Regions from separate parts of the Aureimonas sp. CAS genome, predicted to be linked through region 3. Evidence: predicted binding sites of a transcription regulator. Region 3 holds the regulator's gene; each other region holds the start of a gene.
What was found. Region 3 encodes LexA, which represses DNA repair genes until DNA is damaged. Its sites were predicted from a motif close to TGTTCNNNNTGTGTTCNG; they were not measured.

Region 1 (4,343 bases), 680 kb from region 3:
GCACAATCGGCCGCGCGCTCTCGCCTTTTCCCGAGCGGACCGTTACGAGCGCGTCAGCTGCTTCAGGCCGGGACCCCCGCATGGACCATCAGTTCGACCTTCTGACGATCGGCAACGCCATCGTCGACATCATCTCGCAGACCGACGAGGAGACGCTGAAGCGGCTCAAGGTCGAGAAGAGCGCGATGACGCTGATCGACACGCCGCGCGCCGTCGAGCTCTACGACGAGATGGGGCCGGCCATCGAGATGTCGGGCGGGTCGGCGGCCAACACGGCGGCCGGTCTCGTCAGCCTCGGCGGTCGCGGCGCCTATTTCGGCAAGGTCTCGAACGACCAGCTCGGAACGATCTTCGCGCATGACATCCGCGCACTGGGTGTTCATTTCCAGACAAGCCCGCTCGGTGGCGAGCCGCCCACGGCGCGCTGCATGATCCTCGTGACGCCGGACGGCGAGCGCTCGATGAACACCTATCTCGGCGCCTGTGTGGAGCTTGGCCCGGAGGACATCGAGGAGGAGGTCGTCGCCGCCTCCAAGGTCACCTATTTCGAGGGCTATCTCTGGGATCCGCCGCGCGCCAAGGAAGCGATCATGCTGGCTTCGCGCATCGCGCACGCCAACGGGCGCGAGATGGCCATGACGCTGTCGGATTCCTTCTGCGTGCACCGCTACCGCCAGGAGTTCCTGGACCTCATGCGGTCCGGCGCGGTCGACATCGTCTTCGCGAACGAGGCCGAGGCGCTCGCGCTCTACGAGACGACCGATTTCGACGAGGCGCTGCGCCGCATCGGCGAGGACACGCGCCGCGTCGCGGTCGTGACGCGCTCAGAGAAGGGCTGCGTCGTCATGGAAGGGGCGAACCGGTCCGACCATGCCGCGACCCGCGTGGAGGCCTTGCGCGACACGACGGGCGCCGGCGACCTCTTCGCCTCGGGCTTCCTGCGGGGATACACGAGCGGCCTTGATCATGCCCGTTCGGCCGCGCTCGGCGCCATCGCGGCCGGTCACATCATCGAGCAGATCGGCCCGCGCCCCCAGCGCCCCCTGCGTGACCTGCCGGGCGTTTCCGAGCTTCTCGCAGGACGCTGAGCCTGCGCGGGGCTCGCCCGCCCGCGACGGACGTTTCCCGTACAGGAGCCTGCCGTGGCCGGGCGAATGGCCGGGATCTCCTCCGCCGAGGTCAGGCGGCGGCGGCCATCCGCTCGCCGGCGATGCGATAGGACACCGCCTCCGCCAGATGGATGCGCCCGACCCCGTCCGAACCGTCGAGATCGGCCAGCGTGCGGGCGACCTTCAGGATGCGGTGATAGGCGCGCGCCGAGAACTTGGTCTGCTCCGCCGCCTCGCGCAGAAGGCGCTCCGCGCCCTCGTCCAATGCCGCCACGGCCTCCACGATCGAACCCGGACAATGCGCGTTGACGAGAACGCCCGGGAACCCCGCCTCTGCATATCGCGCGGCCTGAACGGCGCGGGCCCGCTCCACCCGCGACCTCGCCCGCTCCGAAGGCTCGGCGGGGCTTCTGGCGATGAGGTCCACGGCGCTGACGGCGGGAACGTCGACCCGGATGTCGATCCGGTCGAGGAGCGGCCCGGAGATGCGCGCCTGATAGTCTGCCTGGCAACGCGGGCCGCGCGCGCAGGAATGGCCCGGCTCCCCCGCCATGCCGCACCGGCACGGGTTCATGGCGGCGACGAGCTGGAACCGCGCGGGATAGGTCACGCGATGGTTGGCGCGCGCGATGACGCTCTCGCCGCTCTCCAGCGGCTGGCGGAGCGAATCGAGGACGGCCGGCGAGAACTCCGGCAGCTCGTCCAGGAAGAGAACGCCCCGATGGGCGAGGGAGACCTCGCCCGGCCGCGCGCGCAGTCCGCCGCCGACCATGGCCGCCATCGAGGCCGAGTGGTGCGGCGCACGGAACGGGCGGCGGTCCGACAGCCGGCCACCGGCGAGCTCGCCGGCAATGGAAGCGATCATCGAGACGTCGAGCAGCTCGGCCGGCGTCAGTGGCGGCAGGATCGAAGGCAGGCGCTCGGCCAGCATCGATTTGCCGGAGCCCGGAGGGCCGATCATCATCAGATTGTGCCCGCCTGCCGCCGCGACCTCCAGCGCCCGCTTGGCCAGCGGCTGCCCGCGGATGTCGGACAGGTCCTTCAAGCCCTCCGGCTCCTGCCGTACGGCGGGAACGGGGCGCGACAGGATCTGCGTGCCTCGGAAATGGTTGGCGATCTGGATCAGGCTGCCCGGGGCGAGGATCGGCATGTCCGCGCTCGCCCAGGCGGCTTCCGCGCCGCAGGCGGCGGGGCAGAGGAGGCCCAGCCCCATCCCGTTCGCGCCGACGGCGGCCGGCAGTGCGCCCGCCACCGCGCTGATCGTGCCGTCGAGCGCGAGCTCGCCCAGAACGACGAAATCGGACAGGGCGTCCGGAGGAATGGCACCCAGCGCGGCCATGAGGCCGAGCGCGATCGGCAGATCGTAGTGGCTGCCTTCCTTGGGAAGATCGGCCGGCGCCAAATTGACCGTGACGCGCTTCGGCGGCATCGCGAGGCCCGAGGCGTGAAGCGCGGCCTGTACGCGCTCGCGACTTTCCGCCACCGCCTTGTCGGCCAGACCGACGATCTGCATGCCGACGCGACCCGGTGCGATCATCACCTGAATGTCGATCGGAACGGCTTCGACACCCTGAAACGCAACGGACCTGACCTTAGCGACCATCGAACCACACCCGCATCGGTCGTTCATCGACCGTCGAACACGCCCTTGAGGCGAACGGTATTGCGTTCAATGTCGCTTGGCAAGAACGCAGAGTGAACAAATCGAGGCGGAAGTGGGCTCGGAGAGGGTCGGCCTGTGCAAAGCCCCGTCGAGTTTTGAACCGTCGCCCGCGTACGCTCATCGGCGCGGACTGCCTCATTCGGGCGACATTCGGGCTCCGAACGCTTATCTAGAGGCAAAGCGGACCGAGGAGCCTTCGATGAGCGGGACTGTCGACCTTACCAGGAACGAAACCCTCGTTCTGGACGCGCTTCGTCGGGATGCCGCCCCCAGAAGCGCCTATCAACTCTTGGAGGCCCTGCGTGCCGACGGGCTGCGCGCGCCGCCGCAGGTCTACCGTGCGCTGAAGACGCTGGGCGAGCGGGGGCTCGTCCACAAGCTGGAAAGCCGCAACGCCTATCTCGCCTGCAGCCATTCGCACGAGCACGAGGCGCATGCGGTCGTCTTCCTCGTCTGCGACGGGTGCGAACGCGTCGAAGAGGTGCACGGCGCCGACCTCGACCGGCCGGTGGAGGAACTGGCGCGCAGGCACGGTTTCAAGCGGGAGACCGCGTCGGTCGAAATCCGGGGGCGATGCCGTGATTGCCGGGCGTCCAAGGCGGGCGGCGAGGCCACGGCGACCAGCTGAACGAGACGACAATGTGTTCGGATGCAGCCGTGCAATGCTTTGCCGGCGAGCGGCTGCCGATTTTGATTTCTGGAGTTGCGCGGCGTCGCCCCCGTTCGTGGGAATTTCGTTGAGCCGCCAGTAACTTATCCGGCGTGCGTCGCGTCCGCGTCACATCCGGACGTTGCGGGGCTGCAACAGCTCATTTTCGCCGCAGGATGCTCGTCTTGTATGCCGGGCGATGACGGCCAACTCTAGTCGCAGACAAGGCAGGCCATGCGGTCGGCGCCCTGAAGCGCCGCCGCTCCGACACACCTTCGTCGTCAAACGTCCGGCGGGCATGCTCCCGCCGTGAGCTGGAGTATCAGAACCATGAAGCGCATTGCTCTTCTCCTCGCCGCGACCGCCTTCTCGGCCCCGGCCCTCGCCGCCGACATCGTCTATGAGGAGCCGATGGCTCCGATGGCGCCGGCTCCCGTCGCGATCGCGCCGGTCGAGTCCGGCTGGACCGGCTTCTACTTCGGTCTGCAGGGCGGCGGCATCTTCAACCCGTCCTCGACGGACGACATCTCGGTCGGCACCTCCTTCGGCGGTCCGGTCTTGATCGGCGGCGTCGACCAGTTCGATCGCAACTTCTCGTCCTCGACCTCGTCCGGCTTCGCCGGCGGCGGTCACGCCGGTTACGACTTCCAGTTCGACCGCTTCGTGGTCGGCGGTGTCGTCGACATCACGGCGACCGACTACAGCCGTTCCTCGCAGGTCATCTCGCGCACGGCCGACGCCAACTACCGTCTCGAGAACGATCTCGACTACTTCGCGACGGCTCGCCTTCGCGCCGGTTACCTGATCACGCCTTCGGTCCTGGCCTACGCCACGGGCGGTGTCGCCTACGGCGAGACGAGCTCGGCCTTCGTCACGACCAACACGGGCCAGATCGACAGCCTGTCGGTCGACGTCAACGAGA
Region 2 (4,343 bases), 1.0 Mb from region 3:
GGCGAGGAAGGGCGCAGCCTTCAGCGCGGCGTCGTCCGGCCGCTGCAGGGCGTAGGTCTTGGGCAGGACCTCGGCGAAGATCACCAGAAGGACGGTCATCACCAGCGAGGCGTAGAGGACGCCGCCTTCGCCGAACCAGGCGATGAGCAGGCCCGAGGCCAGGGCCGTGGCGGTGGTGTTGACGAAATTGTTGCCCACCAGGAGCGCGGCGATGAAGCGGTCCTTGCGCTTTCCCAGCTTCGCGATCCGTGCGGCGTTGCGGTTCCCCTCCTTCGACTGGCGCGCGATGAAGGCCCGGCTCGAGGCGGTGAACGCCGTCTCGCTGCCGGAAAAGGTCGCCGACAGCACGAGAAGGACCAGGATCACGATGAGAATCAGGGCGTCCACTTGTAGCCTTCCATCAGGAGCGGGAACGGGCCGGTGCGGGCGCGTTCCGGAAAAGGATTGCCGGATTTGCGGTGCCGCGTCACCCTGCCGCGCCCGACGCTGTGGCGGCGGCCAGGGCCTTCGACACCTGTTCGGCCGTCGTGACCGTGCAGAACTCGCCGTGAAGGTTGGCCAGCGTCATCGCCTGGATGTCCTCGGCCGGGAACAGGCGCCCGTCGGGACCCGTGCGGTCGAACGTATAGGTGGCGTCGGAGACGAGAAGGGTCTCGTAGCCCAGATTGCCGGCCATGCGCGTCGTCGTCTCCACGCAATGGTTGGTCGTGATGCCGACGATCGCCAGCGCCTCGATCCCGCTCGCCCGGAGATGATCGTCGAGCGGGGTGCCGATGAAAGCGCTGTTCACGTCCTTCACGATCAGGGTCTCGCCCGGCCGCTCGCGCGCCGCTTCCATCGGCTGGAAGCCGGCGGCATCCGGGTGGAAGCGCGAGCGGGGGCTCACGTTGCGGTGGCGCACGTGGACGACCGGGGCCTCCGCCCGCCGGAAGGCGTCGAGGAGCGCGGCGATGGCGTCGAGCGCGCCGGGATTGTTGCGCCGCTCGCCCGCGGCCTCCTTCTGCGCGAAGGCCTGTTGCACGTCGATGACGAGAAGCGCGGTGCGCGAGGGGCTGAGGCGATCGGTCACGCCACGCTCTCTTCCAGCGCTTCCATGTCGTCGTCCGACAGGCCGAAATGGTGGCCGATCTCGTGGATCAGGACATGGGTGACGAGGGTGCCCAGCGTCTCCTCGTGCTCGGCCCAGTAATCGAGGATGGGACGGCGATAGAGGAGGATGCGGTTGGGCATCTCGAAGGTGCCCGGCACGTCGGATTCGCCGATGGGGCGGCCTTCGAACAGGCCGAGGATGTCGAAGGGGCTTTCGAGGTTCATCTCCTCGATCACGTCGTCGTCCGGGAAGTCGGCGACCAGAAGGCGGATGTCGCCGGAGAGGGCTCGGAACGCTTCCGGCAGGCCGGCATAGGCGGCCACCGCGAGGCTTTCGAACTCCTCCAGGCTCGGCGCCAGCCGGCCCGCCCAGTCGCCGCTCTGATCGAGAATGGCCATCATCGTCCCTCAACCTTCGTCGAGGGGTGCATATTGTGCGGCAGGCCGTTCTGCCAAAGGGTTTGACGCTGCAGCACGAAAAGTTCCGGCGGACCCAAGAAAATATTCCTCCAATAGGACAGCTTGACTCGTCGGGGCCGCTCTGGAATCCATTGGAACATAACAGGAACGAAATGCCTCGATCGAGGCGGTGAGACCGGTGCGACCTTTCCGTCGCGGCCGATGGAGACCCTATGTTCGAGCTCAGCGACAAGCGGCGGGCCCCGGCCGCCGCAACGATGGCGTTCGCCGGTGCTCCTGTGGAGCCAAGCGCCGGAGAGAGAGCGGGCAGGCCTGTCCCGCCCGTTCTGACCAGGCTGCGCGGCGAAGTCGCGCGCATTGAGGGCCGGCTCGCCGAGCGCCTTCAGGAGGAGAACCCGGAGGCGGATTTCGTCCTTCCCACGGGCGTCGCGCCCTTCGACGAGGCCTTGTCGGGCGGCATTCCCACCGGCCTCACCGAACTGCGGCTCGACCAGACCCGGGATGCGGGCGCGGGGGCCGGCTTCGCGCTGGCGCTCGCGATCTTGGCCGGCGCCGACGCTTGCCGGCCGTTGATCTGGATCGGCGAACGCCACGTCTTCACCGAAGGCGGCCATGCCTCGGCGGCGGGCCTGCGCACGCTCGGTCTCGACCCCGCCGCCCTCCTCCTCGTCGCGCCCCAGCACCTGGAGGAGGCGATCTGGGCGGGCGAGGAGGCCGCGCGCTCTCGCGCGCCCGCCCTCGTCGTCCTGGAGACGCGCGGCAATCCGAAGCGGCTCGGCCTCGAAGGCACGCGCCGCCTGCACGTGCGCGCGAAGGAGAGCGGCCGCCCCTTCCTCATGCTGCGCCAGGCCGGTGCGCCGGAGACGAGCGCGGCGCCCCTGCGGCTCGCCGTCTCCGCCCATCCCGGCGCGCCGCCCGGCGAACTCGGCCCCGGGCGCTTCCTCGGCGCGCCGGCCTTTCGGATCGACATCGAGAAATCGCGGGACGGACGTACCCGCCAATTCCTTCTGGAATGGAACGCCCATGAGCAGCGCCTCGCTCTCCTCGACCGTGCCCCCGCGCTATCTGGCGGTGTCGCTCCCGAGACTGTCCACCGACCGCATCCTGCGCGAGAGGCTGGGACGCTCGTGGCTCTCCGGCGCGCATCCTGAGGCGCCCGCTGGGCCGGTCACCGGCCCCGTTCCGTCCGTCTTCCGGGATGCGGCGGGCAGCGCCCATCGCAGCCTGGTGGCCCTCGCCCTCGCCCCGGTTCCCACGCCGCAGGGGCGCGCGCCGCTCGCTCTGTTCGAGAAGGCCGGCGGCGCCCAGCGGCTCGTCGCCCTCTGCGAAGGGGCCGCGAAGCTCGGCCTCGCGCCCGGTCTCGGCGTGGCGGAGGCCCGCGCCCGCTTCCCGCATCTGGAGCTGATCGAGGCCGACCGGCCGGGCGACGCCCGGCTTCTGGAGATGGTCGCCGACTGGTGCGACCGCTACACCCCGCTCGTCGCCCTCGACGGCTCGTCGCGGCTTCTTCTCGACATTTCCGGCTGCGCCCATCTCTTCGGCGGCGAGGCCGCCATGGTGGCCGATCTGACCACCCGCCTCACCGCGCAGGGACTGACGGTGCGCACCGCCGTGGCCCGGCAGGCCGGCACGGCGCAGGCCCTCGTCGACCACGCCTCCGGCACCCGGCTGCAAGCCGGCGGGGAGCGCGAGGCGCTCGCGCCCCTTCCCCTGTCGGCCCTGCGCCTCGAGCCGCAGGTCGCGGCCATGCTCGCGCGGCTCGGCCTGAAACGATTGGGCGAGATGTTCGAGCTTCCGCGCGCCGGTCTCGCGCGTCGCTTCGGGCAGGCCCTCGGCGACCGGCTCGACGAGGCGCTGGGGCACGCGCCCGTGCCCATCGTCCCGCGCCGCCCGGTGCCGCTCATCATCCACGAGCGCCGCCTGTTCGAGCCGATCAGCCGCACCGAGGACATTCTCGGCCTTCTGGAGACGCTGGCTCCGCGTCTTGCCCTCGATCTGGAGCGGCGCGGCGAAGGCGCGCGCCGGCTCGCCCTGACCCTCTTCCGGCTGGACGGACGCGTCGAGCGTCTGGACGTCGGAACGGCGGCGCCGACCCGCGATCCCGTCCAGCTGGTGCGCCTCTTCAAGGAGCGGTTGAAAGGTCTGGGCGACGAACTCGACGCCGGCTTCGGCTACGATCTCGTGCGCCTGGGCGTCGAGGCCTGCGATCCCCTGGCCGAGCGGCAGGGCGATCTCGGCGCGGCCAAGGGCGCGGGCGAGCCGGTGGAGGTGCTGCTCGACCGCCTCGCCGCGCGCCTCGGCGAGGCCGCCGTCCTCGGGCTCGACGAGGTCGAGAGCCATCGCCCCGAACGGGCCGAGTCCTTCGGCGCCGCCCTTCGAAGGGAACTGGCCGCCGCGCGGCCGGCCGGAGCGCGGGTCGCGGTGGGCGCTCCCCGGCCTTTGCGGCTTCTGGTGCCGCCCGAGCCCGTCGAGGCGACGGCCGGCGTGCCCGAAGGCGCGCCCGAGCAGTTCCGCTGGCGGCGTGCCCACCACCGGGTCGTGCGGGTCGAAGGGCCGGAGCGGATCGCGCCCGAATGGTGGCGCGAGGATTGCGGGGAGACGCGCGACTATTTCCGCGTCGAGGACGTGGAAGGCCGGCGGTTCTGGATGTTTCGCGAGGGACGGCAGGCGCCGAGCGGCGCGCCGGCCTGGTTCATGCACGGGCTCTTCGCCTGATGGACGCCCCTGCCCCCAAGCCGGAGCCGAAGGGCTTCTTCGAAGCCGGGACCGGCTTCTGCGAGATCGGCGTCGCCTCGAACTTCTCGTTCCTGCGCGGCGCCTCCCATCCGCGCGAG
Region 3 (4,343 bases):
TCGCCCGCGTCGAGGCCGTGGCGTGAGCGAGACCCGGCTGACCCATCTCGACGCGTCCGGCGCGGCCACCATGGTCGATGTCGGCGAGAAGGACGTGACGAGCCGGCAGGCAAGCGCCGAAGGCCTCGTCGTCATGAAGGCCGAGACGCTGGAACTGATCTCCTCCGGTCAGGCCAAGAAGGGCGACGTCGTCGCCATCGCGCGGATCGCCGGCATCATGGCGGCGAAGAAGACCAGCGATCTCATTCCGCTGTGCCATCCGCTGATGCTCGACAAGGTCTCGGTCGACATCACGCTGGAGCCGGAGCTTCCCGGCCTTCGCGTGGTCGCCACGGCGAAGGTCGGCGGGCGCACGGGCGTCGAGATGGAGGCCCTGACGGCGGTCTCCGTCGCCTGCCTGACGATCTACGACATGGCGAAGGCCGTGGACCGCGAGATGGAGATCACCGGCATCCGGCTCGTCGCCAAGTCCGGCGGCCGGTCCGGCGACTATGCGCGGGCGTCGGGCGGGGCCGCATGAGCCTTCGCCCCGTCGAGGACGCGCTGGCCGACCTTCTGGAGGGGGTCGGCGCCCTGACCGGGACGGAGAGCGTGCCTCTTCGGCTCGCCGCCGGGCGGGTTCTGGCGCGCGATGTGATCGCGCTGCGCACCCAGCCCGATTTCGACGCCTCCGCCATGGACGGCTACGCGCTGCGCGCCGAAGACGCCGCCGACGGGCGTCTCCTGACGCTGATCGGGGAAGCGCAGGCGGGCCGTGCCTTCGAAGGCACGGTCGGGTCGGGTCAGGCGGTCCGCATCTTCACCGGCGCACCCGTTCCGGCCGGGGCTGATACGGTGCTGATCCAGGAGAACGCCGAGCGAGTGGAGGGCGATGTCCGCGCGACGGTCGTCCCGTCGAAGGGCGCCAACATCCGGCCGCTCGGCAACGATTTCTCCGCAGGCGAAACCCTGGTTTCGGCAGGTTCGCGCCTGACGGCCGGAATGGTGGCGCTCGCGGCCAGCGGCGGCCATCCGGCCCTCGATGTCCTTCGTCGCCCGCGCGTCGCGATCCTCGCCACCGGCGACGAGCTAGTGGAGCCCGGCCAGCCGGTCGGCCCGTCGCAGATCGTCGCCTCGAACGGCTACGGCGTCGCGGCGCTCGTCGAGGCGAATGGCGGCGACGTCCTCGACCTCGGGATCGCGCCGGACGATCTCGACGCGATCGGCGCCCGGCTCGACGAGGCGGTGGCGGCCGGCGCCGACATCTTCGTCTCGATCGGCGGGGCCTCGGTCGGCGACCACGATCTCGCGGCCAAGGCCTTCGCCTCTCGCGGCGTTTCGCTCGACTTCTGGAAGGTCGCGATGCGGCCGGGCAAGCCGATCATGGCGGGCCGGCTCGGACCCGCCATGATCGTTGGGCTCCCCGGGAACCCCGCCTCCTCCATGGTCGCGGCGACGGTCTTCCTTCGGCCGCTGGTGAGGCGGCTCGCGGGCCTGCCGGACGCGGGCTTCCGCAAGGGCCGCCTCGGGCGGAACGTGCCGGCGAACGACGACCGTGCCGAGTTCGTGCGATCGCGCATCGAGGGCGCCGAAGGCGAAGTCGTCATCGTCCCGCTTTCGCGGCAGGATTCCTCGCTGCTCTCGATCTACGCGCGGGCCGAAGCCCTGCTCCTGCGCCCCGCGAACGCGGCCGCCGCCCGAACGGGTGACGACTGCCTCTATCTGCCGCTGGACTGACTTGCGGAACACAAACGGAACAAGTAGCTTTGTTCAGGTTTTGTTTTGATTCTGTCCCAAGGGTTCGGCGATGCTCACGCGCAAGCAGCACGATCTCCTCCTCTTCATCCACGAGCGGCTGCAGTCGGCCGGCGTGCCGCCCTCCTTCGACGAGATGAAGGATGCGCTGGAGCTGAAGTCGAAGAGCGGCATCCATCGCCTGATCACCGCGCTGGAGGAGCGCGGCTTCATCCGCCGCCTTCCCAACCGCGCGCGGGCGCTGGAGATCCTCAAGCTGCCGGACGTGATCGCCAAGAGCGCGCCCCGGCCCGTCCCGCAAGGGTTCCGGCCGAGCCTCGTCGCCTCGACGCCCGCTATGGGCAAGTCCGAGGTTCGGCCCCTGCCCGTCTCGGCGGCCAACGATTCGATCAGCGTGCCGGTCATGGGGCGGATCGCGGCGGGTGTGCCGATCTCCGCCATCCAGAACAACACGCGCGATCTCGTCCTGCCGCCGGACATGATCGGGCCGGGCGAACATTACGCGCTCGACGTGGCAGGCGATTCGATGATCGAGGCGGGCATTCTCGACGGCGACACCGTCGTCATCCGCCGCGCCGACACGGCCAATCCGGGTGAGATCGTCGTCGCCCTCGTCGACGAGGAGGAGGCGACGCTCAAGCGCTTCCGCCGCAAGGGCGACCGTATCGCGCTGGAGGCCGCGAACCCGGCCTACGAGACGCGCATCTTCGGCGCCGACCAGGTCAAGGTGCAGGGCAAGCTCGTCGGACTGATCCGCCGCTACTGATCGCCCGGCGCGGCGGGCGTTTCCGGCGCCCGCCGGGACGCCGCCGGGGTCGGTTCTCCGCCGGACGAGTCTGGGCCGGAGGCCTCGAGACCGTCATCGGGCGTCGTGGCGCTCCCCGCCGGATCGCGCCAGAACTCCGGCCACGCGGCGTGGCGATGCATGTTCCATTCGCGCGGCTCCGGCGCGATCGAGCGGCGGATCACGATTTCGCCGCTCTTCGGATCGCGCGAAACGGCGAGCGAGCCCGTCCGGCGCAGCGTGCGCAGGGTCACCAGCCGCGCGCCGGAGCGGCACTCCGTCGGCCGGATGGCGCGCGAGACGATCCCGATGTCGGACGTGTCGCAGAGCGCGCCCGTCTTCTCGTAGTCCTCGGTCCAGGCGACGCGCAGCCCCGAGCGGGTTTCCGCGCGGCAGATGTCGTCCTTGCAGACGAAGGTCGGCGTCGGCGGCGCGATCTCGCGACCGGGTGCGTCGTGCGCCTTCGCGCGCCGTGGAAAGGCGCGCTCCCATTGCGTTGCGACGAAGGCGTTCGGGCGCGCTTTCAGAGGGCGGAGCGCACCGGTCTCGTCGATCAACGCCACCTCCTTCCCGTCCTCGAAGATCAGGAGTTCGGGCCGGGTCGGTTCGGGGACCGACAGGGCGATGCCCGCTGCGGCGAAGGGCAAGGCGAGCCAGCGCAGGCGTCCGGCGAAGAAGCAGAGGGCGAGGATGGCGCCGCTGAAGAGGACGAGCGCGGTTCGCGGCATGAGTCCCGTCGCATGGTCGGGAAACCGGGAGCCGATCGCCTCGGCGAGCGCGAAGATGATCGCCAGCCCGTGCCCCATCGTCGTCAGCCAGGGCCCGTCGAGGCCGAACGGCATGGCGAGGACGCCGAGCAGCCCCGCCGGCATGACGACGAACGAGAACAGCGGCATCACGAGGACGTTGGCGATCACCCCGCCGAGCGGCGCCGCGCGCTGGAAGTGATAGGCGCCGAAGGGCGCTGTCGCGCCGCCCGCGATCAGGGATGAGAGCGCGAGACCGGCAAGGGCCGCCAGAACGCCGAGGAAGAGCCCGCGCTCGCGGCGGCGCGTGCCGCGGTCCCGCGCGGTCCACCATCGCATCAGCGCGCCGTAGGCCCCGACGAGCGCTGCGGTGGCGGCGAAGGACATCTGGAAGCTCGCCGTCACCACCGCATGCGGCTTGACGGTCACGACGATGACGGCGGCGATCGCGACGTTGCGCAGCGTCAGCGCCGGGCGGTCGAGAAGGACGGCGCCGAGCATGACGACGAGCATGATCCAGGAGCGCTGCGTCGAAACGCTCTCCCCCGCGATCAGGAGATAGGCGGTCGCCACGATGAGGGCCGCCACGGCGGCGATCTTCTTGGTCGGAAGGCGAAGCGGCAGGCCGGGCACGAGCGAGGCGAGAAGCCGCACCGAAAGCATGGTGAAGCCCGCGACCAGCGCCATGTGAAGGCCCGAGATCGCCAGGATGTGGGCGAGCCCGGTGATCCGCAGCCATTCCTCGATCTCGGCGGGAATGCCGGCGCGCTCCCCGGTGATCAGGGCGGCGGCGACGGCCCCCTGCGGGCCGGGAACGACGGCGCGGATCCGTTCGGCCATCGAGACGCGCAGGCTCGCGACCCGCTCCGCCCAACCGAGTTCCCGCGAGGCGGGCTCCGCGTGCGGCTGCGGGGCGCCCAGCGAGAAGCCGTAGGCGCCGAGGCCCTGGAAGTAGGGCACGAAGGCGAAGTCGTGGGCGCCCGGCAAGGCGGGGCCGGAGGGTGGGCGCAGGCGGACGAGCCCTTTGTAGGTTCCCCCGACCGGGATCGGATCGTGGACGCTGGAGACGAGGATGCGCG

Region 1: a site for LexA is predicted at 2,794-2,811, ahead of AC6R2M_RS11960 (YifB family Mg chelatase-like AAA ATPase). Genes of this name have one in related genera too.
Region 2: a site for LexA is predicted at 1,642-1,659, ahead of AC6R2M_RS13550 (ImuA family protein). Genes of this name have one in related genera too.

What each region holds. Positions count from the first base shown of each region.
Region 1 covers NZ_CM187563.1:2,486,045-2,490,387, reverse strand. Annotated here, with positions in the region: gene AC6R2M_RS11965 (adenosine kinase) at 81-1,088, shown strand; gene AC6R2M_RS11960 (YifB family Mg chelatase-like AAA ATPase) at 1,180-2,712, opposite strand; gene AC6R2M_RS11955 (Fur family transcriptional regulator) at 2,972-3,400, shown strand; gene AC6R2M_RS11950 (outer membrane protein) at 3,752-4,343, shown strand, end outside.
Region 2 covers NZ_CM187563.1:2,827,725-2,832,067, forward strand. Annotated here, with positions in the region: gene AC6R2M_RS13535 (HlyC/CorC family transporter) at 1-387, opposite strand, end outside; gene AC6R2M_RS13540 (cysteine hydrolase family protein) at 467-1,069, opposite strand; gene AC6R2M_RS13545 (metallopeptidase family protein) at 1,066-1,488, opposite strand; gene AC6R2M_RS13550 (ImuA family protein) at 1,722-2,660, shown strand; gene AC6R2M_RS13555 (Y-family DNA polymerase) at 2,875-4,224, shown strand; gene AC6R2M_RS13560 (error-prone DNA polymerase) at 4,224-4,343, shown strand, end outside.
Region 3 covers NZ_CM187563.1:1,808,324-1,812,666, reverse strand. Annotated here, with positions in the region: gene trpC (indole-3-glycerol phosphate synthase TrpC) at 1-26, shown strand, start outside; gene moaC (cyclic pyranopterin monophosphate synthase MoaC) at 23-520, shown strand; gene AC6R2M_RS08815 (molybdopterin molybdotransferase MoeA) at 517-1,716, shown strand; gene lexA (transcriptional repressor LexA) at 1,787-2,500, shown strand; gene AC6R2M_RS08805 (ComEC/Rec2 family competence protein) at 2,494-4,343, opposite strand, start outside.